One region of the Tardiphaga sp. GW821-FHT12E02 genome, then DNA from elsewhere that is predicted to be linked to it. Evidence: riboswitches for the same ligand, from Rfam matches in the RefSeq annotation. Region 1 holds a riboswitch; each other region holds the start of a gene.
The links. A riboswitch is a leader RNA that binds a small molecule or an ion and turns the genes downstream of it on or off. The one in region 1 is predicted to bind cobalamin.
Positions count from the first base shown of each region.

Region 2: linked by a shared signal. The riboswitch ahead of AC1RQ5_RS01910 (ABC transporter ATP-binding protein) and the one ahead of metE (5-methyltetrahydropteroyltriglutamate--homocysteine S-methyltransferase) in region 1 are both predicted to bind cobalamin.
Region 3: linked by a shared signal. The riboswitch ahead of AC1RQ5_RS23280 (DUF1636 family protein) and the one ahead of metE (5-methyltetrahydropteroyltriglutamate--homocysteine S-methyltransferase) in region 1 are both predicted to bind cobalamin.
Region 4: linked by a shared signal. The riboswitch ahead of AC1RQ5_RS01930 (TonB-dependent receptor) and the one ahead of metE (5-methyltetrahydropteroyltriglutamate--homocysteine S-methyltransferase) in region 1 are both predicted to bind cobalamin.

Region 1 is NZ_JBXAQK010000001.1:2,787,186-2,794,758, forward strand. Features, by position in the region: gene AC1RQ5_RS13060 (fatty acid desaturase) at 1-240, shown strand, start outside; gene metE (5-methyltetrahydropteroyltriglutamate--homocysteine S-methyltransferase) at 488-2,821, opposite strand; cobalamin riboswitch at 2,925-3,148, opposite strand; gene prpB (methylisocitrate lyase) at 3,241-4,158, opposite strand; gene prpC (bifunctional 2-methylcitrate synthase/citrate synthase) at 4,169-5,350, opposite strand; gene AC1RQ5_RS13080 (MmgE/PrpD family protein) at 5,381-6,898, opposite strand; gene AC1RQ5_RS13085 (short-chain fatty acyl-CoA regulator family protein) at 7,076-7,573, shown strand, end outside.
Region 2 is NZ_JBXAQK010000001.1:391,955-399,527, reverse strand. Features, by position in the region: gene AC1RQ5_RS01915 (ABC transporter permease subunit) at 1-832, opposite strand, end outside; gene AC1RQ5_RS01910 (ABC transporter ATP-binding protein) at 834-1,538, opposite strand; cobalamin riboswitch at 1,683-1,889, opposite strand; gene AC1RQ5_RS01905 (alkaline phosphatase D family protein) at 2,130-3,680, shown strand; gene typA (translational GTPase TypA) at 3,900-5,723, shown strand; gene maiA (maleylacetoacetate isomerase) at 5,926-6,594, opposite strand; gene AC1RQ5_RS01890 (flavin monoamine oxidase family protein) at 6,678-7,573, shown strand, end outside.
Region 3 is NZ_JBXAQK010000001.1:4,911,022-4,918,594, reverse strand. Features, by position in the region: gene AC1RQ5_RS23300 (putative bifunctional diguanylate cyclase/phosphodiesterase) at 1-1,815, opposite strand, end outside; gene AC1RQ5_RS23295 (tyrosine phosphatase family protein) at 1,927-2,439, shown strand; gene cobS (adenosylcobinamide-GDP ribazoletransferase) at 2,432-3,196, opposite strand; gene cobT (nicotinate-nucleotide--dimethylbenzimidazole phosphoribosyltransferase) at 3,197-4,282, opposite strand; cobalamin riboswitch at 4,348-4,543, shown strand; gene AC1RQ5_RS23280 (DUF1636 family protein) at 4,636-5,082, shown strand; gene cobU (bifunctional adenosylcobinamide kinase/adenosylcobinamide-phosphate guanylyltransferase) at 5,079-5,609, shown strand; gene cobW (cobalamin biosynthesis protein CobW) at 5,610-6,623, shown strand; gene cobN (cobaltochelatase subunit CobN) at 6,724-7,573, shown strand, end outside.
Region 4 is NZ_JBXAQK010000001.1:402,033-409,605, reverse strand. Features, by position in the region: gene AC1RQ5_RS01940 (TAXI family TRAP transporter solute-binding subunit) at 1-965, shown strand, start outside; gene AC1RQ5_RS01935 (PepSY domain-containing protein) at 962-2,407, opposite strand; gene AC1RQ5_RS01930 (TonB-dependent receptor) at 2,557-4,824, opposite strand; cobalamin riboswitch at 4,932-5,151, opposite strand; gene AC1RQ5_RS01925 (TonB-dependent receptor) at 5,345-7,573, opposite strand, start outside.

The sequences.
Region 1 (7,573 bases):
CTGGAGCTGACCGGCGCCTGGGCGGTGCATTATCCGCACACATCGACCCATCCGCTGGAAAGCACGCGGATGTTTCGAGGGCGGTTGCTGCAGGTTCTGATGCTGAACCAGAACTATCATCTGGTGCATCACCTGTGGCCGCGCATTCCGTGGTTTCGCTATGGCCAGGCGGCGGCCGCCGCAGAGCAGGCGGTGCAGGCGCATCGGCAGGCCGGTGACGATGAGGCCCGCTCGATGTGACGAGCGATGCGTTAGCTTTTGGGAATGTGACGCCTAGCCGGCAAACCAGGGCATTGCTTCGGCTGTCACGCCGACAACAAGCACGGCTCCGTAGATCACGGCGCAGATGAATTCGAATTGTCTAGCCATGTGGCGCTCCATTCGATGCACCCATCATGCCGATTTATGGTTATCGCGCGGTTAATTGCGGCGGGGCGCAACCAGAGGGATGACAGCGCATCAAGGGATGCGCTGTCATCGGAGTCGGTCAGGAGGCCGTTCGCAGCTCGCGGGCGGCGGCGACCATGTTGACGAGCGCGGGCTTCACCTCATCCCATTTGCGCGTCTTCAAGCCGCAATCCGGATTGATCCAGAGCTGCGCATCGGTGAGCCGCTGGCGTGCGAGCGCCAGAAGCTCGGTCATCTCGGCGATATCCGGCACGCGTGGCGAGTGGATGTCGTAGACGCCGGGTCCGATCTCATTGGGATATTTGTAGCTCTTGAAGGCGTCGAGCAACTCCATCTTGGAGCGCGACGTCTCGATGGAGATGACGTCGGCATCCATGGCGCCGATGGCGTCGATGATATCGTTGAACTCGGAATAGCACATATGGGTGTGGATCTGGGTCTTGTCGTCAACGCCTGATGCGGTGATGCGGAAGCTGCCCACGGCCCAATCGAGATAGGTTGTCCACTGCGACTTGCGCAGCGGCAGGCCCTCCCGCAAGGCGGCTTCGTCGATCTGGATCATCCTGGCGCCGGCCTCTTCGAGATCGATGACCTCGTCGCGGATGGCGAAGGCGATCTGCTGGCAGGCGACGCTGCGCGGGATATCGTCACGGACGAAGGACCAGTTCAGGATCGTGACGGGCCCGGTGAGCATCGCCTTCATCGGCTTTTTGGTCAGTGACTGCGAATAGCGCCACCAGCCCACGGTCATTTCCTTCGGACGCGAGACGTCGCCGAACAGGATCGGCGGGCGTACATAGCGCGAGCCATAGGACTGCACCCAGCCGAATTTGGTAAAGGTGAAGCCGGTGAGCTGCTCGCCAAAGTACTGCACCATGTCGTTGCGCTCGAACTCGCCGTGCACGAGCACGTCGAGACCGATCTCCTCCTGCCAGCGCACCGCCTCGGCCGTCTCTTCGCGGAGGAACTGCTCATACTTGTCGAGCGTGATGTCGCCACGGGTGAAGGACGCGCGGGCATTGCGCACGATGGCCGTTTGCGGGAACGAGCCGATGGTGGTGGTCGGGAAGCGGGGCAGGTCGAAGGCCTTGCGCTGGATATCCGCCCGGTTTGCGAAAGGCGATTTGCGGCTGTGGCTCTGGCCGGTCAGGCCCGCCATGCGCCTGGCGACGGCGTCATTGTGAATCTTCGGCGATGAATCGCGTGCGATCACGGCACTGTCGGAGGCGGCGAGCGCATCGCCGACGCTGGCGCGGCCCTGCGCCAGTGCTCTGCCGAGGGTCGAGAGCTCGCCCATCTTCTGCAGCGAGAAAGCGAGCCAGCTTTTCACATCGGGATCGAGATCGGTTTCGAGCGCGAGATCGATGGGCACATGCAACAGCGAGCAGGATGTTGCGATCTGTACACGCTCCGCGCCGAGCTGCTTCACCACGGGCGTGATGTGATCGAGCGTGCCGGACAGATCCGTGCGCCAGACATTGCGTCCATCGACGACGCCGAGCGACAGCACCTGATCCGGCCGTATGCGCGATGCCACCTGTACGAGCTGATCGGTGCCGCGCTTGAGGTCGATATGAAGGCCGGCCACGGGGAGGGCCAGTGCGGTGTCGAGATTGTCGCCGATCTCGCCGAAATAGGTGGCGAGCATGATCTTCAAGCCCGGCACATTGGCGCAGATGCCTGCATAAGCGTGCTTCAGCGCATCGCGGGTGGGACTGTCGAGATCGAGCACGAGACAGGGCTCGTCGATCTGCACCCAGTCGGCACCGCGTTTCGCCAGCTCACGCAGCAGCTCGACATAGACGGGCAGGAGCCTGTCGAGCAGCGAGAGCGGATTGAAGCCTGCATCGTGGCTCTTGCCGAGCTTCAGGAAGGTGACGGGGCCGACCAGCACGGGGCGCGTGTGATGGCCGAGCGCCTTGGCTTCCTCGAACTCCTCGATCGGCTTGCGCGAGGACAAGGCGAATGTCTGATCGCTGGAGAATTCCGGCACCATGTAGTGATAGTTGGTGTCGAACCACTTCGTCATTTCCTGCGCGACAACGCCGTGGCCGTGATGGGCATGACCACAGCTTGCATCATGCGCATCGCCCTGGGCGCCGCGCGCCATGGCGAAATAGGTGGCGAGCGATACGCTGCCAGATGTCCAGCCATAGGCCCTGGGAATGGCACCGACCATCACACTGGTGTCGAGCACCTGATCATAGAGTGAAAAGTCGTTGGACGGGATGATCGTCACGCCGAGTGATTTCTGTCGCGCCCAATTGGCGGCGCGCAGATCGGCTGCAGTCTTCAGCAGCTCTTGTTCGGTGGATTTCCCGGCCCAGAAACTTTCGAGGGCGAATTTCAATTCGCGCCGCGGACCGATCCGCGGCGTACCGAGCGTTGCAACAGGAAGTGAAGAGATCGACATAGCTTTAACCCCATGATTGGGGGCAAAGGGAAGGCGGACGCGGGCATGATCTGCCGCACATGCGGCAGGCTGCTTAGCGCACCACCGGGACACCCCGCCCGTGGACGTACAGTTTGTCGAGGCAGGTCTCCTGGCTCGCGGGTCGTGGCTGACGTCCGGCCTTCCCGAAGCTTTTGGCTTCAGTGACACTGATGGACGCTCGCTCACCGCTTACAGTTGCGGGGGCAGCGCCGGCCTTGCGACGAACTCATGACGTTCGTCGCGCACCGGCTTCCCTCTTAGCTCCGGATCGAACATGACCCGGAGACCTCGACGCAGAGACTTAAGTAGGCCGGGATCGGTTCGTCAATCCGTGGGCTGCCGTGTGGGCAGGTCGCGCATTGCATGTGCCAATCCCGACAGTGGGCAGAGGCCCGTCGTTATCGCGGCATGGCTTCCGGAACGATGGTCTGGATGATCGACGAATCCAGGGCTTCGTAATCATGCAGGCCGATGGTGTCGTAAAGCTCGGCGCGAGTCTGCATGCGATCGACCATGTTGTGGGTGCCGCCATCACGCGCGATGGCGGCATAGAGATCGGCCTGCGCCTTGTTGGCGACACGCAATGACGAGACCGGCCAGATCACCATCGCATAGCCCATCGCTTCGAATTCCGATGCGGTGAAAAACGGCGTCTTGCCGAACTCCGTCATATTGGCGAGCAGGGGCACGCCGGGCATCCGCTCCGCGAAGGCACGAAACATCTCGGCGGTGTTGAGCGCCTCCGGGAAGATCGCATCGGCGCCCGCGTCCATATAGAGCTTTGCGCGTGCCACCGCGCCGTCGAGGCCTTCGCTGGCGGCGGCATCGGTGCGCGCGATGATCACGAGATCGCGACGCGCTTTGGCGGCGGCCGCGACCTTCGCGGCCATGTCGCGAGCATCGGCGATCTTCTTGTCGTTGAGATGACCGCATTTCTTCGGGAGGATCTGGTCTTCGAGATGCAGCGCGCCAGCACCGGCATCCTCGAAGGTGCGAACAGCATGCATCACATTCAGCGCTTCGCCATAACCGGTATCGGCATCGACCAGCAGCGGCAGTTGTGCCGCGCGGACGATTTGGCGGATGAAGAAAGACACCTCATCGACGGTGATGATCCCGAGATCTGGCAGGCCCATGGAGGCCGTCATCGCTGCGCCGGACAGATAAAGACCTTGAAAGCCAAAGGATTTGGCCTGCAGGGCCGCCATGCCGTTGTGCGCGCCCGGGAGTTGGAGAATGCCGGGTGCTTTCAGCAATTGGCGAAAGCGACGGCCGGCGGTTTCAGTGGGCAGATCCGAGGCGACGAGATAGGGCATTCCATTGTCCTCAAGCTGCGCGTGGCGCGGGCGTGATGCCGCGTTGATCGATCGGCACGAAGGCCAGGTTCTCCGGGCCGACATAATTCGCAGAGGGCCGGATGATCTTGTTGTCAACGCGTTGCTCGATGATGTGGGCAGCCCAGCCGGAGGTGCGGGCGATCACAAAAAGCGGCGTGAACATCGCCGTAGGCACGCCGAGCATGTGATAGGACACGGCGCTGAACCAATCGAGATTGGCGAACATCTTCTTGGAATCCGCCATGGCCGCTTCGATGCGGTCGGCGATCTCGAACATTTTGAGCGATCCAGCGTCCTGCGAGAGACGGCGCGCGACGTCCTTGATCACCTTGTTGCGGGGATCGGCGATCGTATAGACGGGATGTCCAAAGCCGATCACGACTTCCTTATTGGCGACACGACGGCGGATGTCGGCCTCGGCCTCATCGGCATTGACGTAGCGCTTCTGGATTTCGAATGCGACTTCGTTGGCGCCGCCATGCTTGGGCCCGCGCAGCGCGCCAATGGCGCCGGTGACGGCCGAATAGATATCGGCGCCGGTGCCGGCGATGGAGCGCGCGGTGAAGGTCGAGGCATTGAACTCATGCTCGGCATAGAGAATGAGCGAGGTGTGCATCGCGCGCACCTCTGCCGGTTTCGGCGCCTTGCCATGCAAGAGATGCAAGAAGTGGCCGCCGATGGTGTCGTCATCGGTTTCCAACTCGATGCGACGGCCGTTCTGCGAGAAGTGATGCCAGTATAAGAGCATCGAGCCGAGCGAGGCCATCAGCCGGTCGGCGATGTCGCGCGCGCCGGGATGGTTGTGGTCGGACGCTTCCGGCAGCACGCAGCCGAGCGTGGAGACGCCCGATCGCATGACATCCATCGGATGGGCAGCGGCTGGCAGGGTTTCCAGTGCGGTGCGCACGGCGCTTGGCAGGCCGCGCAGGCTTTTCAGTTTTGTCTTGTAGGCGGCGAGCTCGGCCGGCGTCGGCAGCGTGCCGTGGACGAGAAGATAGGCGATCTCCTCGAATTCGCAGCTCTCGGCGACATCGAGGATGTCATAGCCGCGATAATGCAGATCATTGCCGGTGCGGCCCACCGTGCACAGCGCGGTGTTGCCGGCGACGATGCCGGAGAGGGCCACGGATTTCTTCGGAGCCGGGCGGGCCTGCAAAACCTCGTCAACCATGGAAGTCTCCTTGCGTGTTTTCTGAGCGGATCATTTCACCGACCAGTCGAAGATGCCGCGTGCCGTGTTGTCGTTGAGCCTGTCGGGATCGACGAAGAAATTGAGGTGCGCGATATCCTGCGCGGACAATTCGGGCAGGCGCTCGACGAGGCCGAGGAAGCGCTTCTGCTCCGCGGCATGGACGACGCCCTCAGCGAGCTGCTCGAATTTGCGGATATAGTTCGCGCGGACGAAGGGGCGGGCGCCGAGCGGATGTGCATCGGCCAGCGCGAGTTCGTCGCTGATGGTGGAGCCACCTTTCAGCGTGACGACGACGCGGCCGCCGAAGGATTTCTGCCTGGGGTCATGGGTGTGGTAGCGCGCGGTCCAGGCGGGATCTTCGACCGTGGAGATCTTGTGCCAAAGCGCGACGGTCTCGGCGCGACGGGCGCGGGCTGGCGCATAGGAGTGCTGGTGATGCCAGCCACCGTCTTCGAGGGCGACGGCGAAGATATACATGATCGAGTGATCGAGGGTTTCGCGGCTCGCGGTCGGATCCATCTTCTGCGGATCATTGGCGCCGGTGCCGATCACATAATGGGTGTGATGGCTGGTGTGAATCACGATGCTCTCGATCTTCGAGAGATCGCCGATCTTGGGCCCCATGCGGCGGGCGAGATCGATCAAAGCCTGGCTCTGATATTCGGCGGAGTGTTCCTTGGTGTAGGTATCGAGAATGGCGCGCTTCGGCTCGCCGCGCTCTGGCAGCGGCACGGTGTATTCCGCGTTCGGACCGGACAGGAGATAGGCGATAAAACCGTCTTCGCCTTCCCATGCGGGCGAGGGCGCGCCTTCGCCGCGCATCACGCGGTCCACGGCCTCGATCGCCATCTTGCCGGCGAAAGCGGGGGCATAGGCTTTCCAGCTCGATATCTCGCCCTTCCGCGATTGCCGCGTCGTCGTCGTCACATGCAGCGCCTGCTGCACGGCCTGATAGATCGTCTCGGTCGGCAGGCCGAGTGCGGTACCGATGCCTGCCGCAGCCGATGGGCCGAGATGGGCGATGTGGTCGATCTTGTGCTCGTGCAGGCAGATGCCTTTGACGAGATCGACTTGCACTTCATAGCCGGTGGCGAGGCCGCGCAGCAGCGCGGCGCCGTCGAGGCCGCAATGTTGTGCGACGGCAAGGATCGGCGGGATGTTGTCGCCGGGATGCGAGTAATCAGCGGCGAGAAATGTGTCGTGAAAATCCAGTTCGCGCACGGCGACGCCGTTGGCCCATGCAGCCCATTCCGGCGAGACGCGCTGGCGATGCGGCAGGCCGAAAATGGTGGCGCCGGGCGCCAGTGGATGCGCCACGGCCTGCGCACGCGCACTCGCCACCGGGCGGCGCGCGATGGATGCGGCGGCGACGGCGGCATTGTCGATGATGCGGTTGCCGATCATCTCGATCACAGCAGGCTCGACAGCGACCGGATCAGACGCGACTTCGGCAATCTTCCAGGCGAGCTGGTCGTTGCGGGCGAGCTGTTCGGACGATTTGTAGCTACGGACACTGTGGGATTTCACGAGAACCTGCCTGTTAGGGCACGAACCGCACCGGGCTGTCGGGCGAGTGTTCGCGCTTGCATGTGACGGACAAGTTCGCAATATCTGCAAAAGCGTTAGCGCGAACAGAGCTGAAAAAGCGTAGTAAAGCGAAGAAGATCTGGTGAATTTGCAAAGTTTGCAAAGTCGGAGGCGGCGATGAAGAAGGCCTTCATGGGCGTGCGGCTGCGGCGTCTGCGCGAGGAGCGCCGGCTGACACAGCAGGCGGTCGCATCCGCAATCGGCATTTCGCTGAGCTATCTCAACCAGATCGAAAACAACCAGCGCCCGCTGACGGTGGGTGTGTTACTCAAGCTCAACGCGGCCTTCGGCGTCGATGTGCAACTGTTCTCCGAGGATGACGAAGCGCGGCTGATTTCCGATCTGCGCGAGGCGCTGTCCGATCCGCATATCGGCGAGACGATCTCGACGGCGGAGCTGCGCGAACTCGCGCTCAACATGCCGGCTGTTGGCCGTGCGCTGGTCGCTCTCAACCGCAAGCATCGCCAGGCCGTCGAGCAGACCGCAGCACTCGCTGCGCAACTTGGAGAGGACCGGCAGGCCGATACGGCGCTGCTGCCATCGACGCCCTATGAGGAAGTGCGCGACTTTTTCTATGCGCGGCACAACTACATCGCCGAACTCGATGAGGCCGCC
Region 2 (7,573 bases), 2.4 Mb from region 1:
CCAGCCGTGACGGCGTGGGATAGACTACATTGGCGACTTCGGACGCCGTGCGCGGCGCGATCAGGGTGGCGGCGACCCAGAAGCCGAGCAGCAGCACCACGGCTGCGCGCGACGAGCGCACCAATGCGGATACGGCGATGGTGAGGAAGACGAAGAAGCCGAGATAAAGGCCGTAGCCGGCGATCAACCACATCATGCGATAGACGATATCCAGTCGCTCGGCCGAGGGCAGACGGCCAATGGCGACGATGGAGAAAGCGAGCCAGACCGGGATCACCAGCGCAAAAGCGCAGGCGGCGAGCGCCAGCGCCTTGCCGAGCAGCAGGCTTCGCGCGGGCACACCGATGCTCAGCAATTGCCGCAACGTGCCGCGCTCGCGCTCGCCGCTGATGGCGCTGAAGCCGATGACGATGATCAGCAGCGGCACCAGCACCTGCACGATCCATGCGGGCGAGAGTTGGCCGAAGCGCTGCAGCCCGGTGGCATCCTGCGCCGGCCGGAATTTCAGTTCGCTCTGGCGATGCGCCTGCAGCCAGACGGTGGAGCCGACAAAAGGCTCGATGCCTGGATCGAGCACCGCCAGCGGCGGTTCCGGCTTGAACACATGCATGCCCTGCTCGGCGGCATCATGCGGATGCCGTTCGCCCTGCTGCAGCCAGGCTTGATAATCGAGCGATTGCCCGGCGGCGCGCTCGTTATTGATCTGCGCTTGCCGGATCGATCCCGACGCCATGGCGACGATGGAGAGAATAATGATGAGCGCCGCAGCCCAGAGCATGCGGCCGTCGCGGATGATCTCGCGCAGATCCTTGCGGGCGATGGTGAGGATCACGTCAGGCTCTCATATGTTCGAGATAGAGCGCCTGCAGATCGGCGTGGCTGACATCGGCGCTGTTCAGCTCCTGCACCAGCTTGCCGCGCCGCATGATGCCGATGCGGGTGCCGGTCTGCTTGGCATGGAACAGGTCATGGGTGGTCGTGAGGATCGCAACGCCGTTGCGGCTGGCATTGACCAGCAGTTCGGAGAACTCGTTGGCGGCTGACGGGTCGAGCCCGGATGTCGGTTCATCGAGCAGCAGTGCCTTGGCATTCTTCGCCAGCGCGATGGCGATGCCGACTTTCTGGCGCATGCCTTTCGAATAGGTGCCGACGCGATCATCCGCCGCCTGCAATGGCAGGCCTGCGGCTTGCAGCAATTCGAGCAGGCGCTCGCGCGGCAATTCTTCGCCAATAGCGAGGGTGGCGAAGAAAGCGAGATTTTCCACGCCGGAGAGCTGGCCGTAGAGATTCACCTGTTCGGGGATGTAAGCGAGTAGCCGCTTGGTCTCCAGCGGCTGCGCGGTGACATCATGCTTGTCGATCAGGAGTTGCCCCGATGTCGGCTGGATGAAATTGAGAAACAGGTTGATCAGCGTGGTCTTGCCGGCGCCATTGGCGCCGAGCAGGCAATAGATATCGCCGGGCTGCACATGGAGCGAGACGTCGTCGAGCGCGAGCTTGGCGCCGAACTGCTTCTTGACGGCTGTAGCTTTAAGCATGGAGCGCCGCGCTGACGCTGGATATGAGAGAGATCATCCGAAGGACTCGCGATAACGTGGCACGTCACCGCAAACCAAACCGTGTTGCCATTCGCAGCGAAGGCAACTCGGCTTCCATCAGGACACCCCGCCCGATGTGCTCGCGTGTGACCACGGCCGACGGCAGGTCTCCTGGCTCGCGGGTCAGGGCCTTCTGCCGCCTTCCCGGGGTTGTGGCCCAGTGGCATGTGGCAAAGGCTCGCCGCTTACAGTTGCGGGGGCAGCCGCGGAATTGGCTTGCGCAACAGACGCTGCACTGGCCTCACCGCATTCCCTATTGGTCCCGAAGGAACCGTCGCGGGGACAATTCGGTGAAATGACACCGGGAGTCAATGCCGCGTCGCTGCGGAAAATTCCGCTTGTCGCGTTTGGCCTCGACTGAAATTGGTGGGCACCCTTCGGTATTATCTTGATGAACAAGAAGTGGCTGTGTCGAGCCGAAAACGGCTTTGCCGGGCGGCTGTTGCGCTCGCTGCGGCAGCCTGTCACAGGGGCGTTGCGTAGTAGCCCTAGATCGTCCTGCGTCACCATCGCCGACTCCAGGAGAGCACAATGGCCATCCGCGTGTCCCGTCGCCGCTTCCTCACGACGGCTGCCGCAAGCGCGGGACTCTTGGCGATGCCACGTTTCAGCCGCGCGGCCGATCGACCGGTGGTGAGCCATGGTGTGCAGTCCGGCGATATCGGTTTCGACAGCGGCACGATCTGGTCGCGGGCGGATCGGCCGGCGCAGATGATGGTGGAGGTGGCGACCACCGAGTCGTTCAAACATGCGCGCGCTTTGCCGCCGGTAACGGTGCTGCCGGAAAGCGATTTCACGGCAAAACTGCTGCTGGAGAATCTGCCGGCAGGGCAGGACATCTTTTATCGCGTGCGGTTTCGTGATCTCGCGCATACGAGCGTGATCGGTGAGCCCGTGGTCGGGCGCTTCCGTACGGCGCCTGCGGACCGCCGCGATGTGTCGTTCGTCTGGGGTGGCGATGTCGCGGGGCAGGGCTGGGGCATCAATGCGGAGGATGGCGGCATGGTCACCTTCGCCACCATGCGAAAACACAATCCGGATTTTTTGCTCCACAGCGGCGACACGATTTATGCCGACGGGCCGATGGTTGCAGAAGTGAAGTTGCCGGATGGCTCGCTCTGGAAAAACACCACGCTGGTGCCGGAGAAAGCCAAGGTCGCCGAAACGCTCGATGAATTCCGCGCGGCGCATAAATACAATCTGCTCGACGACCATGTCCGCGCCTTCAATGCACAGGTGCCGATCTTCGGCCAGTGGGACGATCACGAGGTCACCAATAACTGGTCGGCGTCAAAGCAGTTGCCCGCAGCGTATAAAGAGCGCGATGTGATGGTGCTGGCCGCGCGCGGTGCGCGGGCGTTTCATGAAATGTATCCGGTGCGGGTCAATCCCGCCGAACCCGGGCGCGTCTATCGGGTGCTGAATTACGGCCCGCATCTCGATGTCTTCATGCTGGACGAGCGCAGCTATCGCGGGCCCAACGGGCCGAACCTGCAGGAGACCTATGGCCCCGATGCCCATTTCATCGGACCAGAGCAGCTGGCCTGGCTGAAGCGTGCGCTGATGGACTCGCGGGCAACCTGGAAGGTGATCGCTTCCGACATGCCGATCGGCATCGTGGTTTTTGACAATGCCGCGGCGAAGTCCGGTTCTGAGGCAATTGCGCAGGGGGACGGCCCGGCACGGGGGCGCGAGCTGGAAATCGCCGACCTGCTGCGTTTCATCAAGACGGCGGGGATCCGCAACACCGTCTGGTTCACGGCCGACGTGCATTACACGGCGGCGCATTATTACAATCCGGACAAGGCCCAGTTCCAGGATTTCGAGCCGTTCTGGGAGTTCGTCTCGGGCCCGTTCCATGCCGGCACCTTCGGCCCGGGCGGCATGGACAACACCTTTGGCCCCGAAGTCCGATACGTGAAGGCCCCCGGCGAGGGGAAGCAGAACCTGCCGCCGTCAGCCGGTATGCAGTTCTTCGGCCATGTCCGGATTGAGGGCGCGAGCGGCCAGATGACCGTCACTCTGCGAGATCGGGCCGATACGGCCCTTTGGAGTACAGTTCTGGACCCCAAAATGGGCTAATTTCGAGGGCAGATTCACATTGTTTTTCGGTCATTCCCGACTATATTGCGCCGCAACGCGCCCAAGTACCCGGCCTTTATCCATTGGCCGGGTTTGCTTTTGCAGGGATTGCCCAGCGCGTTTTCAGGCAGGATAGGGTTGGTCGCGCAACGAGTGCGCCGGGCTGACGTCTTGCAGAACCCGCTTCGGGCATCCGTTCGTCGAACCAGAAGAAGACACATGAAACTGCGCAACATCGCCATCATCGCACACGTCGACCACGGCAAGACCACCCTCGTCGACAAGCTCCTGCAGCAGTCGGGCACCTTCCGCGACAATCAGCGCGTTCAGGAACGCGCGATGGATAGCAACGACATCGAAAAAGAACGTGGCATCACCATTCTCGCCAAGTGTACTTCGGTGCTGTGGGAAGACACCCAGATCAACATCGTCGACACCCCGGGCCACGCCGACTTCGGTGGCGAGGTCGAGCGCATCCTGTCGATGGTCGATGGCGTGATCGTTCTCGTCGACGCCGCTGAAGGCCCGATGCCGCAGACCAAGTTCGTGGTCGGCAAGGCGCTGAAGCTCGGCCTCCGCCCGATCGTCGCCATCAACAAGGTCGACCGTCAGGATGCGCGCATCGACGAAGTCGTCAATGAAGTGTTCGACCTGTTCGCAGCGCTCGATGCGACCGACGAGCAGCTCGACTTCCCGATCCTCTACGGTTCGGGCCGCAATGGCTGGATGGCCTCGAGCCCCGATGCCGCGCACGATGTCGGCATGAAGGCGCTGTTCGAGCTGGTGCTCAAGCATGTGCCGCCGCCGGTGGTGGAAGAAGGTCCGTTCCGCCTGCTCGGCACCATTCTCGAAGCCAACAACTTCCTCGGCCGCATCATCACCGGCCGCATCGCGTCGGGTTCGGTCAAGCCGAACCAGACCGTCAAGGTGCTGTCGCGCGACGGCAAGACCGTGGAAACCGGCCGTATCTCCAAGATCCTCGCCTTCCGCGGCCTCGAGCGCCAGCCGGTCGAGCTCGCCGAAGCCGGCGACATCGTTGCCATCGCGGGCCTAAGCAAGGGCACCGTGGCCGACACCTTCTGCGATCCCTCGGTTGAAATTCCGATCCAGGCGCAGGCGATCGATCCGCCGACCGTGTCGATGTCCTTCATCGTCAACAACTCGCCGCTCGCCGGCACCGAAGGCGACAAGGTCACCAGCCGCCTGATCCGCGACCGCCTGCTGCGCGAAGCCGAAGGCAATGTCGCGCTCAAGGTCGTTGAATCCGACGACAAGGATTCGATGATCGTGTCCGGCCGCGGCGAATTGCAGCTCGCCATCCTGATCGAGAACATGCGCCGTGAAGGCTTCGAGCTCAGCGTGTCGCGTCCGCGCGTCGTGCTGACCAAGGACGAGAACGGCAACACCCTCGAGCCGATCGAGGAAGTCGTGATCGACGTCGACGAGGAGTTCTCGGGCGTGGTCGTTCAGAAGATGAGCGAACGCAAGGCCGAGATGATCGAGATGCGTCCGTCCGGCGGCAACCGCCTGCGTCTGGTGTTCTACGCGCCGACCCGCGGCCTGATCGGCTATCAGGGCGAACTCATGACCGATACCAAGGGTACCGCGATCATGAACCGCCTGTTTCTCGACTACCTGCCCTATAAGGGCGAGATCGCCGGCCGCCGCAATGGCGTGCTGATCTCGAATGACCAGGGCGAAGCGGTCGCTTACGCCATGTTCAAGCTGGAAGATCGTGGTCCGATGATGATCGAGCCGGGCTGGAAGGTCTATAAGGGCATGATCATCGGCGAGCACACCCGCGAGAACGATCTCGAACTCAACGTTCTCAAGGGCAAGCAGCTCTCGAACATTCGCACCACGTCGAAGGACGAAGCGGTGCGCCTGACCCCGCCGATCCGCATGACGCTGGAAAAGGCGCTGGCCTATATCGAGAGCGACGAGCTGGTCGAGATCACCCCGAAGTCGATCCGCCTGCGCAAGAAGTTCCTCGACGCCACCGACCGCAAGCGCGCCGAGAAGAGCAAGGAAGCCTTCGTTTAAGAGGCTTCGACGTTCGCTCTCCTGTTGTAGAATGCCCGGCGAAAGCCGGGCATTTTGGTTTGCGCATTCGGCTATTCCAGGCTTTGCATGTCATCACCCGCGAAAGCGGGTGATCGAGTAACCACCAGCCATGCGGTTCGATCACTGGCGTCAATGTGTACTGGATCGCCCGGTCAAGCCGGGCGATGACAGAGTGTGTGCTTCACGACGCCTTCGGTGCGCCCACCTGCTTCATCGGATCGGCCTTCGCAAACGCCTCCATCGCCTCGCAGCGCGCGACGATCGCGGCAATCACCGGCACATCCGGCAGCGGGATCTTGATCGCCTTCATGGTCGCCGTGATGCTGGCCAGGCAGATGTCGGCCATCGTCACCTGATCGCCATGGCAGAATGCGCCGGTGCCGGGCTCCTCCACCAGCCGTCGCTCCACCGCCTGCAGGCCCACCGTGAACCAGTGCACCAGCCAGCCGCGTAGTTTGGCGTCGTCAAACCCCCCGGTGGTCGTCAGATATTTTCGTACCCGCGGCGTGATCAGCGGATGCGTATCGGCGGCCAGCATATGGGCGATGGCCCGTACCCGCGCGCGGCCATGCGGATCGGCCGGCAGCAGCGGAGGTGCTGGATGCGTCTCGTCGATGAATTCGAGGATCGCCAGCGACTGCGTCAGCGGCGCGTGCCCCTTATCAATGAAAGCGGGGATGGCGCCGAGCGGATTGATCTTCAGGAAGGCTTCGCTGAGATTCTCGCCCTTGTCGATGTCGACCACATGCTCCTGCGCTTTCAGCCCTTTCAGGTTGAGCGCGACGCGGACGCGATAGGTCGCCGAGGTCCGCCAATAGCCATAGAGTTCATAGTCGGGTTGCTGGGTCATGATGTGTGCTCCGGAGGGCGTGACTTGCATAATTCAAGCAAGCCTCTATCCCGGTGTCACGACAATCCGGTGTGAATGACGCGATGAGCAGCAATCTCCCTTCCGAAGTCGATGTCGCCATCATCGGCGCCGGCGCCGCCGGCCTTGGCGCGGCGCGCACGCTGGAGAATTCCGGCCTGTCGGTCATCGTGCTCGAAGCCCGCGATCGCATCGGCGGCCGTGCGCACACCATCATGGCGGCGCCCGGCATTCCGTTCGATCTCGGCTGTGAATGGCTGCACTCGGCCGACAGGAACGATTTCGTCGGCATCGCGAAACAGCTCGGCTTCAAGGTCGACAGGAACCGTCCGCCCTGGCGCGAGCAGGCCTATGACGGCGCGTTCTCGAAGAAAGAGCGCGCCGAGTTCTATGCCGCGATGGATGACTTTTACGATCGCGCGGAAGAGGCCGCGGAAAATGACGACGATGCGCCGGCCGCGACCTGCCTCGAGCCGGGCAATCGCTGGAATCCGATGATCGACGCGATCTCGACCTATATCAACGGATTTGAACTCAAGGACGTGTCGCTGCACGACATGGATTCCTATGAGGACACCGAGGTGAACTGGCGCCTGCCCGATGGCTATGGCGCGCTGATCGCCGCCTATGGTGGCCCGTGTCCGGTGGCGCTGAATACGGAAGTGACGGTGATCGATCATTCGGGATCGCGTGTGAAGATCGAAACGTCGCGCGGCACGGTGAGCGCGGCAAAGGTGATCGTCTGCGTGCCGACCAATCTCCTCGCCAATGAAAATATCCGCTTCCATCCGCCATTGCCGGAGAAAGTCGAAGCCGCGGCCGGCCTGCCGCTTGGCGCAGACAACAAGGTGATGCTGGCGCTTGCTGATGCAGGCAAATGGCCCGCTGATGTCGGTTTGCGTGGCGCGGCTATTCGCACTGGCATCGGCAGCTTTCACCTGCGGCCGTCCGGCCTGCCTTG
Region 3 (7,573 bases), 2.1 Mb from region 1:
GCCGAGATCGCTGCACATGCCGATCATGGTCTTCAGGATCAGCCGGGCCGCCGGATCGATCTCGATCCGGCTGATGAAGCTGCGATCGATCTTCACCTTGTCGAGCGGCAATTCGCGGATGCAGCTCAGGCTCGAATAGCCGGTGCCGAAATCGTCGAGCGAGATGCGGGCGCCGAGCGCGCGCAGCGCATTGAGCGCCTGCGACGCCTGCGCGAGATTGCGCATCACGCCGGTTTCCGTAATCTCGAAATCGATGCGATTGGCTTTGACACCGCTCTGCTGGATCACCGCGATCAGTTTGAGAATCGACAGCGTCGAGCCGACATCCTCGGCCGAGAGATTGAACGAGATGCGAATATTCTCGGGCCAGCTCAAAGCGCCTTCCAGTGCCTTGCGCAACAACAGCGGCGTCAGTTGCGCGATCATGCCGGAGCGCTCGGCGGCGACGATGAAGGTCATCGGCGGCACATCGCCGAGCTCCGGATTGCGCCAGCGCGCCAGCGCCTCGAAGCTGACGGTCCGCCCGGTCTGGGCGCAGACGATCGGCTGATAGGCGATCCAGAGTTCCTGATCGAGATCGGCATTCAGCAGCGCCTGATCGATCTGGCTGGCCTTGCGGATGGTCGCCTCGTGTTCGGCGCTAAAGCAAACGACGCGGCCACGCCCGTTTTGCTTGCCGAAGTGAAGCGCATAGTCGGCGCGTTCAAACAGGTCTTCAGCGGTCTGGGCTGCGTCGGGGAATTGCGCATAGCCGACCGAACAGCCGATACGGACTGCGATATTGCCGATCTCGAATGGCGCGTCGAACAAGCCGATGATCTTGTGCTCGGCATCGCTGATCGCCTGCTCGTCCTGCAACCGGTTGCTGAACATGACGAACTCGTCGCCGCCGAGACGGCCGAGAAAGGTCTGCGGATCGAGATGCGCGCGCAGGCGGTCGGCGACCTTGAGCAGCAAGCGGTCACCGATGCGATGACCGTGTACGTCGTTGATCGCCTTGAATCCATCGAGATCGATGATGCCGAGCGACAGACGGCACTCGGTAATACGGGCCGAGATGATCGCGCGCTCGAGTTCGGTGAAAAAGTTGCGGCGGTTCGGTAGTCCCGTAAGGCTATCGGTGTTCGAGTTCCGATAATTACGGTCGCTCAGCAGCTGCAGCTCGGCCTGTTTGGCAAGCAGCGCCTTTTCCGAGTTCACGCGCTGTTCGAAATCCTTGTGATTGCCAAGCAGCATGATGACAACGGCGAGGGTGACCACGACGAAGTTGAATGCAATGGCGACAAAGATCGGGCTGTCGCTTGCGCCAAAATAGATCGCGAATGGAATGACGACGAAATTCATCACGATCAGTGCAGCAGCGCGCAGATGCATCAGGCAGAAGGCGCAGCCAATTGAGGTGACCGCCATGAAGAAAGCCACATGGCTTTTGGCGAGATCGTTGCCATACGGCAGCAGGCTCAGGCTCCAGGCGCAGAAGGCGACCCCCAGGATGCTTGCGAAGATGATCGAACTGCGCAGCTTGGCGACCGCCTGATCGGTCTGCAATTCGCGGTTCCGCGATCTCCACCAGCCCATGATGCGAAACACGCAAATTACGCTCAATGCGGCCGGCATATCGAGCGTCAGCGAGCGTGGGGCCGCACCGTCAAAGGTGAGAGCCAGCGCCCATGTATTGAACACGACGATGGCATACATCATCGGAACTTGCCGCGTGAAAGCAGCAAGCTTGGCCTGTATCAATTCCGGGTTGTCACGCGGCAAGCGCAACAAATCCGGCAATTGGTCGGCGAATGTGTCAAAAACCCTGGACATCGTGCCGGATCCAAATTGAGTAACTACTGAAATAGAGCGTCAGCTTAATACCTACTCAAACTTGTTTAAGATTGACTGACGAGCATTGCGCAGGGATTGCAGGCCTTCACCATGATCTATGTTAGTTCGCTGAGCGGACTTCCCGCTCTTGCAGCGTCCCTCGCGGACTTCGATTTGCTCACGCTGTTATCGCCAAGTGCGGCTGCACGCGACTGGAACGGCATCGCGCGCGAGCGGCATGTGCAGCTGTCGTTTCATGACATCGTGGAGTTGACGCCGGATCTGATTGCACCGGACGCCGATGTCATGCGCGCCATTCTCGCCTTCGGCCGTGGCGCGGTGGATGAGCGTCCGCTGCTGGTGCACTGCTGGGCTGGCATCAGCCGTTCGAGCGCGGCCGCCTATGCGATCGCTTGCGATCGCAATCCCGGTTACGAGTCTGAAATTGCCGATGAGCTGCGGCGCCGCTCACCTTACGTGACGCCGAACAAATTGATGGTGAAGCTTGCCGACGACATGCTCGGACGTGGCGGGCGCATGAGCGAGGCTGTCGCACGCATCGGCCGCGGTGCGGAAACCGCCGAAGGCGAGCCGTATCAATTGCCGTTGCGCTGGCCTATCTGAGCACGGCGGCGACGCCGAGCAGGAAACCGATCTCGAACACCTGCTCGATCGCGCCGAGCACATCGCCGGTGTAACCGCCGATCATGCGCCTGGCCCAGCGCGCGAGCAGGGCGCCGAGCAGGGCACCGAGCACAAGGCCGAGAACGGCCGACTTGAACGAGATGAGCGCAAGCGGAATCACCGCCAGCGCGACGATGACGAGCAAAAATATGATATCATCACGCGGCACCGGCGCCTCGGCATAGCGCACTTTCATCGCTGCGGTGTCGCCGGCATAAGCGAGGCGATTCATCACGAAAGCCGGCATCGCACGTGCCGCGGCATGCACAGCGATCAGTGCCGTCGCGCCGGCCCAAGGCGGCAGCGTTGCCAGCGCTGCGATGCGCAAGGCGCAGCCAAGCCCGAGCGCCAGCGCGCCATAAGTGCCGATGCGGCTGTCCTTCATGATGGCGAGGCGTTTTTCGATCGTCCAGCCACCACCAAAGGCATCGACGGTGTCGGCAAGGCCGTCTTCATGCAGCGCACTGGTGAGCACGATGCTCGTCGTCACGGCGAGCAGGGCGGCGATCGATGGCGACCAGACGTGACAGGCGACAACAAAAACGACGGCGCAGGCCAAGCCGATGCCGGCGCCCACCAGCGGAAAATACTTCATGGCACGCGCCAGCCAGTCGGGCGCAGGCGCGCCATCGGCAAGCGGTGTCGGCAGCACCGTAAGAAAACGGATCGCATTGAGCAGATGCGGATCCGGCGTCATCTAGATCCGCCCCGCCAGCACGTCGTCGAGACTGGCGACATCGGTGAGCAGCCGCGCAGCGGCGCGCACCAGCGGCACCGCGAGCAGCGCACCGGTGCCTTCGCCGAGGCGCAGGCCGAGATCCAGCAAGGGCTGTGCGTCGAGCGCGTTCAGGACGATGTCGTGTCCGCGTTCCGCAGAGCGATGCGCGAACACGCAATAGCCGCGCGCCTCGGGACTCAGCCGGATCGCAAGCAGCGCGGCGACGCTGGAGATGAAGCCGTCGATGATCACAGGCCGCCGTTGCGACGCCGCCCCTAGGATCGCACCGGCCATGCCGGCAATTTCGAGCCCGCCGAATTCCGCGAGCACATCCAGCGGCGCGGTGGCATCGCTGCGCGCGGAGGCCATCTCGATCGCAGCGCGCTTGCGGGCCATGCCGAGATCGTCCTGGCCGGCGCCGACACCGATGCAGTCAGTGAGCGTCGCTGGTGCGAGGCGATGCGCAAGCAACGCGGAGGAGGCGGTATTGCCGATGCCCATTTCGCCGAGCGCGATGATATCGGCACCGGCCTTGATCTCACCGATCGCGATGCGGATGCCATGCGCGAGTGCAGTGGCAGCTTGTTCCGACGTCATTGCCGGCTCGCGCGCGGCATTGGCGGTGCCCAAGCGCACCTTGGCGTCGCGCAAACCCGGATGCACCGGCAGTTCCGCTGCGACGCCGATATCGATGACGCGAACGTCGATGGCATTCGCCTTGGCGAACGCATTGGCAGTGGCGCGACCGGCGAGGTAGGTCATGACCATCGCGACGGTCACGGCTGACGGATACTGCGACACGCCCTCGGCCACGAGACCGTGATCGCCGGCGAAGACCAGCAGCACGGCTTTCTCGCCGCGCGGCTCGCCGGGATGGCGGATCATGCCAAGCTGGAGGGCCAGTTCCTCGATTCGCCCGAGCGAACCCGGCGGCTTGGCCTTGCCGTCGATGACCGCGCGCAGGCTGGCCTCGGTGGCGGGATCGAGGGGCGCGATGGCCGGCGGCTGCCAGATAGGGCTCTGTGTGGTCAAAATCAGGTTCCTTTGGCCGCCTGTCTCGCGCATCCGCGGCCATTCGGTCAACAGCAGCGGCGCGGTTCCGGCTGTGGTTGACCCGGACTGTGGGGGCAGATAGCGTCCGCGGCGATGGTCCTTCCGCGTGGAAGGTGAAAAGGGAAGCCGGTGCGATACCGGCGCTGCCCCCGCAACTGTAAGCGACGAGCCCGCGCCGGTGCCACTGGGAGTTCCTGATCGGGGAATTGCTGGGAAGGCGGTGATGGGCGCCGACTCGCGAGCCAGGAGACCTGCCGTCACGAATTGTGCTTTGGAGGCGTCGTCGGGGCGGGGTGCACCGGACGGGAGCGAGCGGATGGCAGCATCCGCGCGACCCAACAAAGCTCGCCCGATTTGAGCCCGTGATGGATCGCAACGCATCGAGTTTGCCCGACGACCTTGCCGTCAATGACCTGCCGCGCCCGCTGCCTTCAGCGCCGGTGGTGGTCAGCGTATGCGTGAACTGCAAGGCCGCCGATGGCGCCGTGGTCGGTTCTGCCATGCTGGATGCTGTCACGGCCGCGCTTGATGCGCGCGATGTCGATGTCATGGTGCGCCCGGTGCAGTGCCTCAGCGTCTGCAAGCGGCCGACAACGGTCGCGGTGACGAGCCAGGATGGCTACACATTCTTGTTCGGCGACCTGCTGGCGGACACCGGCCCGGATGCGGTCGCATCCTTCGTGCAGTCCTATCAGACATCCGATTACGGCTTGGTGCCGTGGCGCGAGCGCGCCGACGTGCTGCGCAAGGGCATGGTCGCGCGCGTGCCGCCGCTGCGCTGGTCGCCCGCAGATGGCAGGGCGCCGAAATGACATCGCTCGGCACCACATTGGTTCTCGGCGGCGCGCGCTCCGGCAAGTCGGCCTTTGCCGAACGGCTGATCGGCGAGATGTCGCTCACAAAAGTCTATCTCGCCACGGCGACGCCCGGCGATGACGAGATGCAGGTGCGCATCGCGCAGCACCGCAAGCAGCGCGGCGAGGGCTGGATCACCATCGAGGAGCCGCTGGCGCTGGTGGATACGCTGACGCGCGAATCCACCATCGGCCGCGTCATTCTCGTCGATTGCCTGACGCTGTGGCTGTCCAATCTAATGATGGCGGAGCGCGATCCCGAGGTCGAGGCAAAGCGGCTGGTGCGCTTCCTCGATGTCTCGCGCTATCCCATCGTGTTTGTATCCAATGAAGTCGGTCTCGGCCTGGTGCCGGAGACCCCGCTCGGCCGCGCCTTCCGTGATGCGCAGGGCCGCCTCAACCAGACCATTGCCGCCGCTGTCAACAATGTCGCTTTCGTCGCTGCCGGCCTGCCTCTTTGGCTCAAGCGTTTCCAGGAGAATTGAATGTCCCGCGTTCCCGTCACCGTCCTCACCGGCTTCCTCGGCGCCGGCAAGACCACGCTGTTGCGCTCGCTGCTGACCCAGGCCGATGGACGCCGCATTGCCGTGATCGTCAATGAATTCGGCGATGCCGGTTTCGATGGTGGCCTCGTCGAGGAATGCGCGGCGAAAGCCTGCGCGCCCGGCGACATCGTCGAGCTCACCAATGGGTGCATCTGCTGCACGGTGGCCGATGATTTCGTGCCGACCATGGAAAAGCTGTTGTCGCGCGAGCGTCCGCTCGATGCGATCGTGATCGAAACCTCCGGCCTCGCATTGCCACAGCCGTTGTTGAAGGCCTTTGCATGGCCGGCCGTGAAGACGCGCGCGACTGTTGATGGCGTCGTGACTGTGGTCGATGCCCTGGCGCTGTCCGAAGGCCGCGTCACGCTCGATGAGCATGCGGTCGCCGAGCAGCGCGCGGCCGACGAAGGCATCGAGCATGATGATCCGATCGAAGAAGTGTTCGAAGACCAGCTCGCTTGCGCCGATCTCGTCGTGCTCTCCAAGAGCGATCTTGTCAGCGCCGAGCAGCTCGCCGAAATCGAAACCAAGCTGAAGGCCGAGCTTCGCGCGGGCGTCGGCATCGTCCGCTCCAAGGGCGATCTCGCGCCAAGCGTGCTGATCGGCCTCAACGCCGCAGCCGAAGATGATATGGCCGCCCGCGTCGGTCATCACGGCGAGGAGGAAGAACACGATCACGACGATTTCGACAGCATTGTCATCAAACCCGGTGCCGCCGGCGATCTCGACGCCATGCGCGCCCGCGTTGGCGGAGCGCTCGGCATCGAAGGCGTGTTGCGCGTGAAGGGCCATGCCCGCATCGCCGACAAACCGGCGCCCATTGTGGTGCAGGCCGTCGGCGCCCGCGTCGATCTCGCTTTTGCACGGCCGGATGTGAGTCATCCCGAACATCTCGTCGTCATCGGATTGAAGGGCTTTGATACCGACGCCGTGCGCAAGGCGCTGGCAGGCTAGCAACGACCGCCGTCATTGCGAGCGGAGCGAAGCAATCCAGCAAGCCAAGATCTGGATTGCTTCGTCGCTTCGCTCCTCGCAATGACGATTAGGGGAGCGCATGCATCTCAAGCTCGACACCTCCGGCAGTATTGACGACGGCGACGTCGCCCGCGATCTCGGGCAGGCGACGGCGGATATTGTCGTGCTGTCTGCGGCGGACAGCGATCTCGCCGCCTTCGGTGCGGCGCATGCGAGTCTTGGCGCAGACTTCCCGAGCGTGCGGCTCACCAATCTCCTCGCGCTCGGCCATCCCGCTTCGGTCGATCTCTATGTCGAGCGGACGCTGGCCAAAGCGAAGATCGTGCTGCTGCGCATGCTCGGTGGCATCAGCTATTGGCCGCATGGCGTCGAGAGCCTGCGCAGCGATGCCATCGCGCGCGGCGCGCTGTTCGCCTGCGTTCCCGGCGAGATGGACTGGAATGCGGAGCTTGCCGCACGTGGTACGATCGCTGCCGATGCGACGCATGCGCTGTGGCGCTACTGCAGCGAAGGCGGTGTCGAGAATGCGGCGCTGGCGTTGCGCTACGCCGCACATCTGATCGGGCAGGGTGACAAGCCGCCTGCCGCGCGGCCGATGCCATCCGCAGGATTCTGGCCGCAGGCGCCTTTGGGCGATGAGCGTCCGAACGCCGTGGTGATCTTCTATCGTGCGCTGGTCGCAGGCGGCGACACGGCCGCGATCGCAGCGCTGCGCGATGCCCTGGATGCGCGCGGGCTCAATCCGGTCTGCCTCTATGTCACCAGCCTGAAGGACGAGCGCTCTGTCGCCTTCCTGCGCGCGGCGCTGGGTGCATTCCCGCCTGATGTCATCATCAACGCGACAGCCTTCGCGACCGCGACGGCCAACGACGACGCTGGCGTCTTGTCCGCATCGGGTTGCCCTGTGCTGCAGGTCGCACAGGCCGGCA
Region 4 (7,573 bases), 2.4 Mb from region 1:
AGATTCCCGATCTCGCCGGCAAGCGCATTGGCGTGATCGGCAAGACGCAAGCCAACGTCAATTTGCTCAACGTCATCCTGCGTCAGTATGGCGTCGATCCCGCCAAGGTGACGATCCAGCAGTTCTCTACCACCGATGTCGCCGAAGCCGTGAAAGACCAGAAGGTCGATGCCTTCATCGCGGCCGGCCCCGTCAACAGCAAGATCACAGGTGAGGCGCTGCAGGCGACCACGCGTGATGGCGGCACGCCGACCTTTCTTGCCATCGATTCCGCAGATGCGATCGCGCAGAATTATCCGGTCTATGAGGCCTCTGAAATTCCGGCGGGTACTTTCGGCGGCGCGCCGGCGCGCCCGGATGATGATGTGAAGACCATCAGCTTCTCACATCACATCGTGGCGCGGCAGGGCCTGTCCGAAGTGACCGTCGCAGCGCTGACGCGGCAGCTGTTTGCGATCCGCCAGCAGATCATCAACGACTTCCCGCTCGCCGCGAAGATCGAAACGCCTGACACGGACAAGGATGCTGTCATCCCCGCGCATCCCGGCGCTGCCGCCTATGTGGACGGCGAAGAGAAGACCTTCCTCGATCGCTACAGCGATTACATCTGGTGGAGCCTGATGGGCCTGTCGGCCATGGGCTCGGCGGGTGCGTGGTTCGCGAGCTATTTCCGCCGTGACGAGCGCAATGTGAATGTCTCGCAGCGCGACCGCCTGCTCGACATGATCGCGATCGCGCGCAAATGCGATTCGCTCGAAGAGCTCGACAGCATGCAGACCGAAGCCGATGGCATCCTGCGCGACACACTCACGTGTTATGAGCATGGCGCGATTCAGGAAGGCACATTGACAGCCTTCAACATCGCGCTCGAGCAATTCCACAACGCCGTCGCTGATCGAAAGGCGCTGATCGGCATGATTCCGCCGGAGCCAGCGCGCCAGATGCCGCGACCGCTCGCGGTTTAGCGCTTCAAATAACGCCAGCCGACCACGACGCCGCTGATCGAGACGATGCAGCCCAGGATCGACAGCAGGATCACCACGATGTCCCAGGCCGGGCGATATTTCAGCAGCAGCTGGAAGTCGAGACTGTGCAGGGCATTGAACATCCAGCGATAGGTGCGGCGGCTCGAATCCACGTGGCCGAGGACATCGCCGGTCACCGGGCTGATGTGAATCCAGGTCTGCGCGTCGTCGTTGAACACCGCGCGGAGAACCGGGAATTCGCGGTCGCGATGGTGCGCGTACCAGTAGAAATCCGGTTCTTTCAGCTCGATTTTGTCCGTCAGTTGCGAGCGCGGGAGCAGTTTTGTTGCGGCAGTCCAGAGGCGGTCTTGTGGCAGCACAGCGGAAGCCCCCGCGGCGGCATCCAGCACCGTTCGTTCGCCGCTACGAGAATTCGTAATCACCAGCGGCATGCCATCGACCCAGGTGAAACGGGCCTCGACTGCCCGATGGTGCGCGATTGGCCACTTCGCTGCGAAGGTTGCCGCGTCATGACCAGCGTAACGCTGCAGCATCTCGCGCGCCGTGTTGCGGTCGGCAAAGAAGTTGCCGGGATTGACCGAGAGCCAGCCTGAGAACATCCAGGTCAGGATGAAGGCGCCGGCGATCAGGCCGGTGATGTGATGCCAGGCCATCCAGCCGCGATAGGGCGTTATATTTCCATTGGCATAACGCCGCTTCACGCGCATGCGCAGGATGCCGACCCAGATCCCGGTGATGCCGACCACGAGGCAGATGCCGGAGGACCACAGAATGACTTGCCGCCAGAGCGGTTGGTCCTGGCGCAGGATGGTCGGATAGATCCAATGCGGGATCGAGCCGAGCCAATTCCACACACGCTCGGTGCGATTGGTGTCGAGGGCGATCTCGCCGGAGTGGGAGGAGATGTAAAGTTTTGTGCCGGCGTCATCGCCGAGATTGATGAGATAGAACGGCCGCAAAGGATCGTAGCGTGCGACGACGCTCCATTGATCACGGTCGATCATCTCCTCGAAGCGAGGTGATTTGCTTGCAGGATGCCTTGCGGCGATGGCAAGGGCTTGTTGTCCAGAAATCTCGGTGATCGCGCGGCCATCGACAGCCGAGATCGTTTGACGTTTGCCGCTCCAGTCGCCCAGTCGATAGACCGGCTCATCCGCCAGCATCATCAATCGCAGCTCGCGTGGATAGCGCGTGCTGCCCGCGGCCTTCATTGCATCGCCGGGAGACAGCGTTGCTTTCTCCCACGCGATGTCCGGCAGCGCCGCCAGCCTTTCTTTGTCGGAGAGGCCGGGGAAGGCGACATACATCATCACCACGCCCGAGATGAACCACATGGCGAAGAACAGGCAGGTGACGATGCCGATCCAGCGATGGGTGAGATACAGCCAGTGCCGGAACGTTCGATTAAGTCTGAGAGGCATTGAGATCGGTTCGCTTTTTTCCTTCTCCCTCTCCCGCTCTGCGGGGGAGGGCCGGGGTGGGGGAGGCACTACGCTCCGACGTCACGTGGGGCGCCACCACCCTGACCCTCCCCCGTAAAGAACGGGGGAGGGAACACGCAGGCCTCGGTCTAGAACTTCACATTCACAGCCAGCTGCGCGGTGCGCGGCATGCCCAGGATCCACTGATTGTCGCTATAGCTCGACGTCGCATAGACCTTGTCGAACAGGTTGTAGACGCGCAGCGACACCGTGGTGTTGATGTCGGGCTTCCATTGCACGCCGGCATTGACGAGCGTGTAGCTCGGCATTTCCAGCGTATTGGCATTGTCAGCATAGGTCTTGCCGACAATCTGCACGCCGGCATTGGCCGACCAGTTCGGCGCAAAGCCCCAGGTCGCCCAGATATTCGAGACATTCTGCGGCACGTTGAACGGGACATTACCGGCATAGTTGACGCCGCTGGCTTGCAGGAAATCGTCATACTTCGCGCGCAGGAAGGCGGTATTGGCATCGATGCGCCAGCCGTAATCGAGCACGAGACCGATCGAGGCTTCGACGCCGCGCGAGGATTGCTGGCCGACTTGCTGAACGATCCCGCCGCTGCCGGGGACAACTGCGAGCAGATTGTTTTTCACGATCTCATAGCCGGCGAGTGTCCATTCGCCGCGGCCGCCCCAGAAAGATTGCTTGACGCCGATCTCGGCCTGTTTGCCGATGGCGAGGTCGAATTTCGAATTGGCATTGCTGGCCGAGATCAGGCCGCCGATCGTATCCGCGGCGGTGGAATACTGACCGTAGAAAGCAAGATTCTGGATCGGCGTATAGACGGCGCCGACGCGCCATGAGGTGGCCGAATAATCCCGCGTATAGCTGTTGGCGGGATTGCGGAAGTCGGTCCGCGTCACGCTCGGCTGGTCCTGGCGGACGCCGGCGATCAGCGAGAATTGCTCGGTCACCGCCAGCCGGTTCTCGGCAAAGAACGCGTATTGATTGGCGGTCGCGCTGTAGCCCGGTCGCGTCGCATCGGGACTCTCGAAGACGCCCGGATTGAAATTGAACGGATCGACCGACGAGAAGCCGCCATAAGGCGAATTGTTGGTATGCTTGAAGTCGATGCGGTTGACGTCGAAGCCTGCGACAAACGTGTTCACCATGCCGAACAGATGGCCGGTGAAGGTGGCGTCCATACGGTCGCCGATCTGCTGCTGCTGGTGATAGATTTCGAGGTAGTCGCTGCGATCGATCTGGCCGGTGGCATTGTTGAAGCCGTAGATCTCGACTTCCTTCCAGTGCCGCTTCGCATACATGTAATAGAGCGTGTTGCGCAGCGTGATGCCGTCGGACACCTGCCATTCGGTCTTCACCTGGCTCCAGCTATCCTGATAACGAATGGTGCTGTCGCTGACATTGTAGTTCTTGAAGCGGGTCGCGGGATCGAGCTGGCCGTTGATCAGCGGCGTGCCGAAATATTTCGACGGATGCCGGTCGCCATAGTCGGTCGAGAGCGTCCAGGTGACGTCCTCGTTCTGCTTGATCTGGACGGCGGCATGCAGCGCGATGTTCGATTGGTTGTCGCGATCGACCCAGCCATCGGAGGCGTTGCCGGTGACGGCGATGCGATAAGCGACATCCTTGCTGATGGGGCCGCCGCTATCCAGCGCGATACGGCGGGTCATGTTGCTGTCGAGCGAGATCTCGGCCTGGTTGCGCGGCACCCAGAGCGGCAGTTTCGACACCACATTGATGGCGCCGCCAATGGCGCCTTCGCCATACATCACCGAGGCCGGGCCACGCAGCACTTCGATTTTCTCGGCGGTCCAGGTGTCGAACGGAAAATTGACGGTGCCGGCACCGACATAAAGACGAGTGCCGTCATAGAGCGATGTCACCGAGCCGCTGCCGGCAAAGCCGCGGGTCGAGAAGGCGATGCCGCCATTGCCGGGCTCGCCGATGGCGGTGATGCCGGTGGCATTCTGCGTGACGGCATCGACGACATTCTGCTGGCCGCGTTCGGCCATGGTCTCGGCCGAGATCACCTCGACGCTGGCCGGCGTCTGCAGGCGCGTGAGGCCGAGGCGGCTGCCGGTGGAGGTGGTGCCGGTGAGATTGAGCGTTGGTGCAGCGAAGACCGGGCCAGTCTGTGTTGCAACCGGCGCGGCCGTCGTTGCGGCGACATTGCGCTGCTGGCGCGAGCGCGCATTGCGCGTGGCGTTGCCTGATGTGGCGCGGCGTGCGCGTTGCGGCTGGGCGGTCGGCTGCACGACGACGGGGTCAAGTGTCTGGCTCTGCTGTGCCGTTTGCGACCAGCTTTCGGCAGGCCAGAGCAGGCAGGACAGCGCGACGGTTGAAAGAAGGAGATGGCGCCGGTCGGCCGTCAAGAGATGAGTGACGATCATGGTTCGAGACTCGCGATAACGTGGCACGTCACCGCAAACCAAGCCGCTCTGCATTCCTCACGAACGCAACTCGGCTTCCACCGGGGCACCCCGCCCAATGTGCTCGCGTGTGACCACGACTGACGGCAGGTCTCCTGGCTCGCGGGTCGGTGCCTGTCGCCGCCTTCCCAGGCGGAGAGCCCAGTGGCTGATGGCGAAGGCTCGCCGCTTACAGTTGCGGGGGCAGCCGCGGAATCGATGCGCTTGCCGAGTTTGCTGGACTCACAGAGCGCGTCTCACCGCATTCCCTTTTGGTCCCCGAAGGGCACCGTCGCGATCACGTTAGGGTGAAAGTTTGGAAGGAGTCAATTGGGAGGTGGGTTGTCTACCGCACTCGCACTGTCATCGCCCGGCTTGACCGGGCGATCCAGTAGACACGAGCTTTAGATATAAAGCTGTGAAGACAGTGTGTACTGGATCCCCGCTCCGCGCGCACCTTCGGTGCGCTAGGCGGGGATGACAATTAGAGTGTGTTGCTCCCTCAGAACTTCACATTCACCGCCATCTGCGCCGTGCGTGGCATGCCGAGGATCCACTGATTGGTGCCGCCACCGGTGGCGTAGATCTCGTCGAACAGATTGTAGACGCGCAGCGACACGGTGGTGTTCGCATCGGGCTTCCACTGCACGCCGGCATTGACGACGTTATAGGCCGAGCGAGCCAGCGTGTTGGCTGCATCCGCATAGGTCTTGCCGACGATCTGGATGCCGGCATTGGCCGACCAGTTCGGCGCGAAGTCCCATGTCGCCCAGATATTGGAGACGTTGAGCGGCACGTTGACCGGCACATTGCCGGCGAAATTGACGCCGCTGGCCTGCAGGAAGTCATCATACTTTGCCTGCAGGAATGTGGTGTTGGCATCGATGCGCCAGCCATAATCCAGCAACATGCCGACCGACGCCTCGATGCCGCGGGACGACTGCTGGCCGACCTGCAGGACCACGTTGAGGTTATTGGGATCGCGCGCCAGCAGATTGTTCTTCACGATCTCATAGCCGGCGAGCGTCCATTCCGCGCGGCCGTTAAACAGCGATTGCTTGACACCGAATTCGACCTGCCGGCCGGTGGCCAGGGTGAAGTTCGCGTTTGCTGCATTGAGCGCGAGAAGGCCGCTGGTGACGGGATCGACGGCGGTGGAATACTGGCCGTAGAAGGCGAGATCCTTGATCGGCGTGTAGACGGCGCCGACACGCCACGTGGTGTTCGAGAACGACTTGTCGAGGCTGTTGGCCGGATTGAAGAAGTCGGTGCGGGTGACGTTCGTCTCGTCCTGCCGGATGCCGCCGATCAGCGCCAGCTGCTCGGTGATGTTGAGCTTGTTCTCCGCGAAGAACGCATACTGGTTGGTGATGCTGCGATAGTCGACGACGGTCGGCGTATTGCTGAAATAGTTACCCGGGATCGGATTGAAAAGCGTGACTGTCGAGCTGCCGGTGGACGTCGATGACAGGAAATTCGCATCGCGGCCGAACTTGATGTGGTTGACATCGAAGCCGGTGACGAGCTGGTTTTCCAGGCCGAATACATGGCCGCGGAAGGTGGCGTCCATGCGGTCGCCGATCTGCTGCTGGGCCTGGTAGATTTCGGTGTTGTTGCCATTGCGGTTCACGAGGCCGGACGCCGGGCTGTAGACGTAGCTCTCCGCGTTACGCCAGTGGCGATGGACATCCATATAATACAGCACATTGCGCACGGTCACGCCGTCGGTGACGTTCCACTCGGTGCGGATCTGGTTGAGATTGTCCTTGTAGTGAACGATGCCGTTGCTGAAATTGTAGTTGTTGAAGCGCGTCGCTTCGAGAATGCGGCCATTGACCAGCGGCGTGCCCCAATAATTCTGCGGCTGCACGTCGGCATAGTCGCTGAGGAAGGTCCAGGTGAGGTCTTCAGTCTGCTTGACCTGAATGGCGGCATGCACGGAGACATTGGAATTGTTGCCGCGATCCATCCAGCCATCCGAGAGATTGCCGGTGGCGGTGACGCGATAGGCGACCTTGTCATTGATGGCGCCGCCGCTATCGACGGCGATGCGCTTGGTCATGTTGGTGTCGAGCGACATCTCGGCCTGGTTGACCGGCACCCAGGTCGGCAGTTTCGACACTACATTGATGGCGCCGCCGATGGCGCCCGAGCCGTACAGCACCGAGGCGGGGCCGCGCAGCACCTCGATGCGCTCGGCCGACCAGGTGTCATAAGGGAATGTCGCCGTGCCCTGGCCGACATAGAGCTGGGTGCCGTCATACATGGTCATGACGGAGCTGGAGCCGGTGAAGCCGCGTGCGCTGAAAGCGAGGCCGCCATTGCCGAGCGACGGATTGGCGGTGATGCCGACGGCATTCTGCGTCACGGCATCATTGATGTTCTGCTGGCCGCGCTCGGACATGGTCTGCGCGGAGATCACATCGACGCTGGCCGGCGTCTGCAGGCGGGTGAGGCCGAGGCGGCTGGCGGTCGGCGCCGTACCGGTGAGATTGAGCGTCGGTGCCGCGAAGACCGGGTCGATGGGCGTTGCGACAGGCGCGGCCGTCGTCGCGGCGACATTACGCTGCTGGCGCGACCGCGCGGCGCGGCTTGCATTGCCGGTGGTCGCACGGCGCGCGCGCTGCGGCTGGGCAGTGGGCTGCACGAAGACGGGATCGAGGGTCTGACTCGGTTTCGCGTCCTGGGCATAGCCATCGGCGGACCACAGCAGGCAAGGCAATGCGACGGT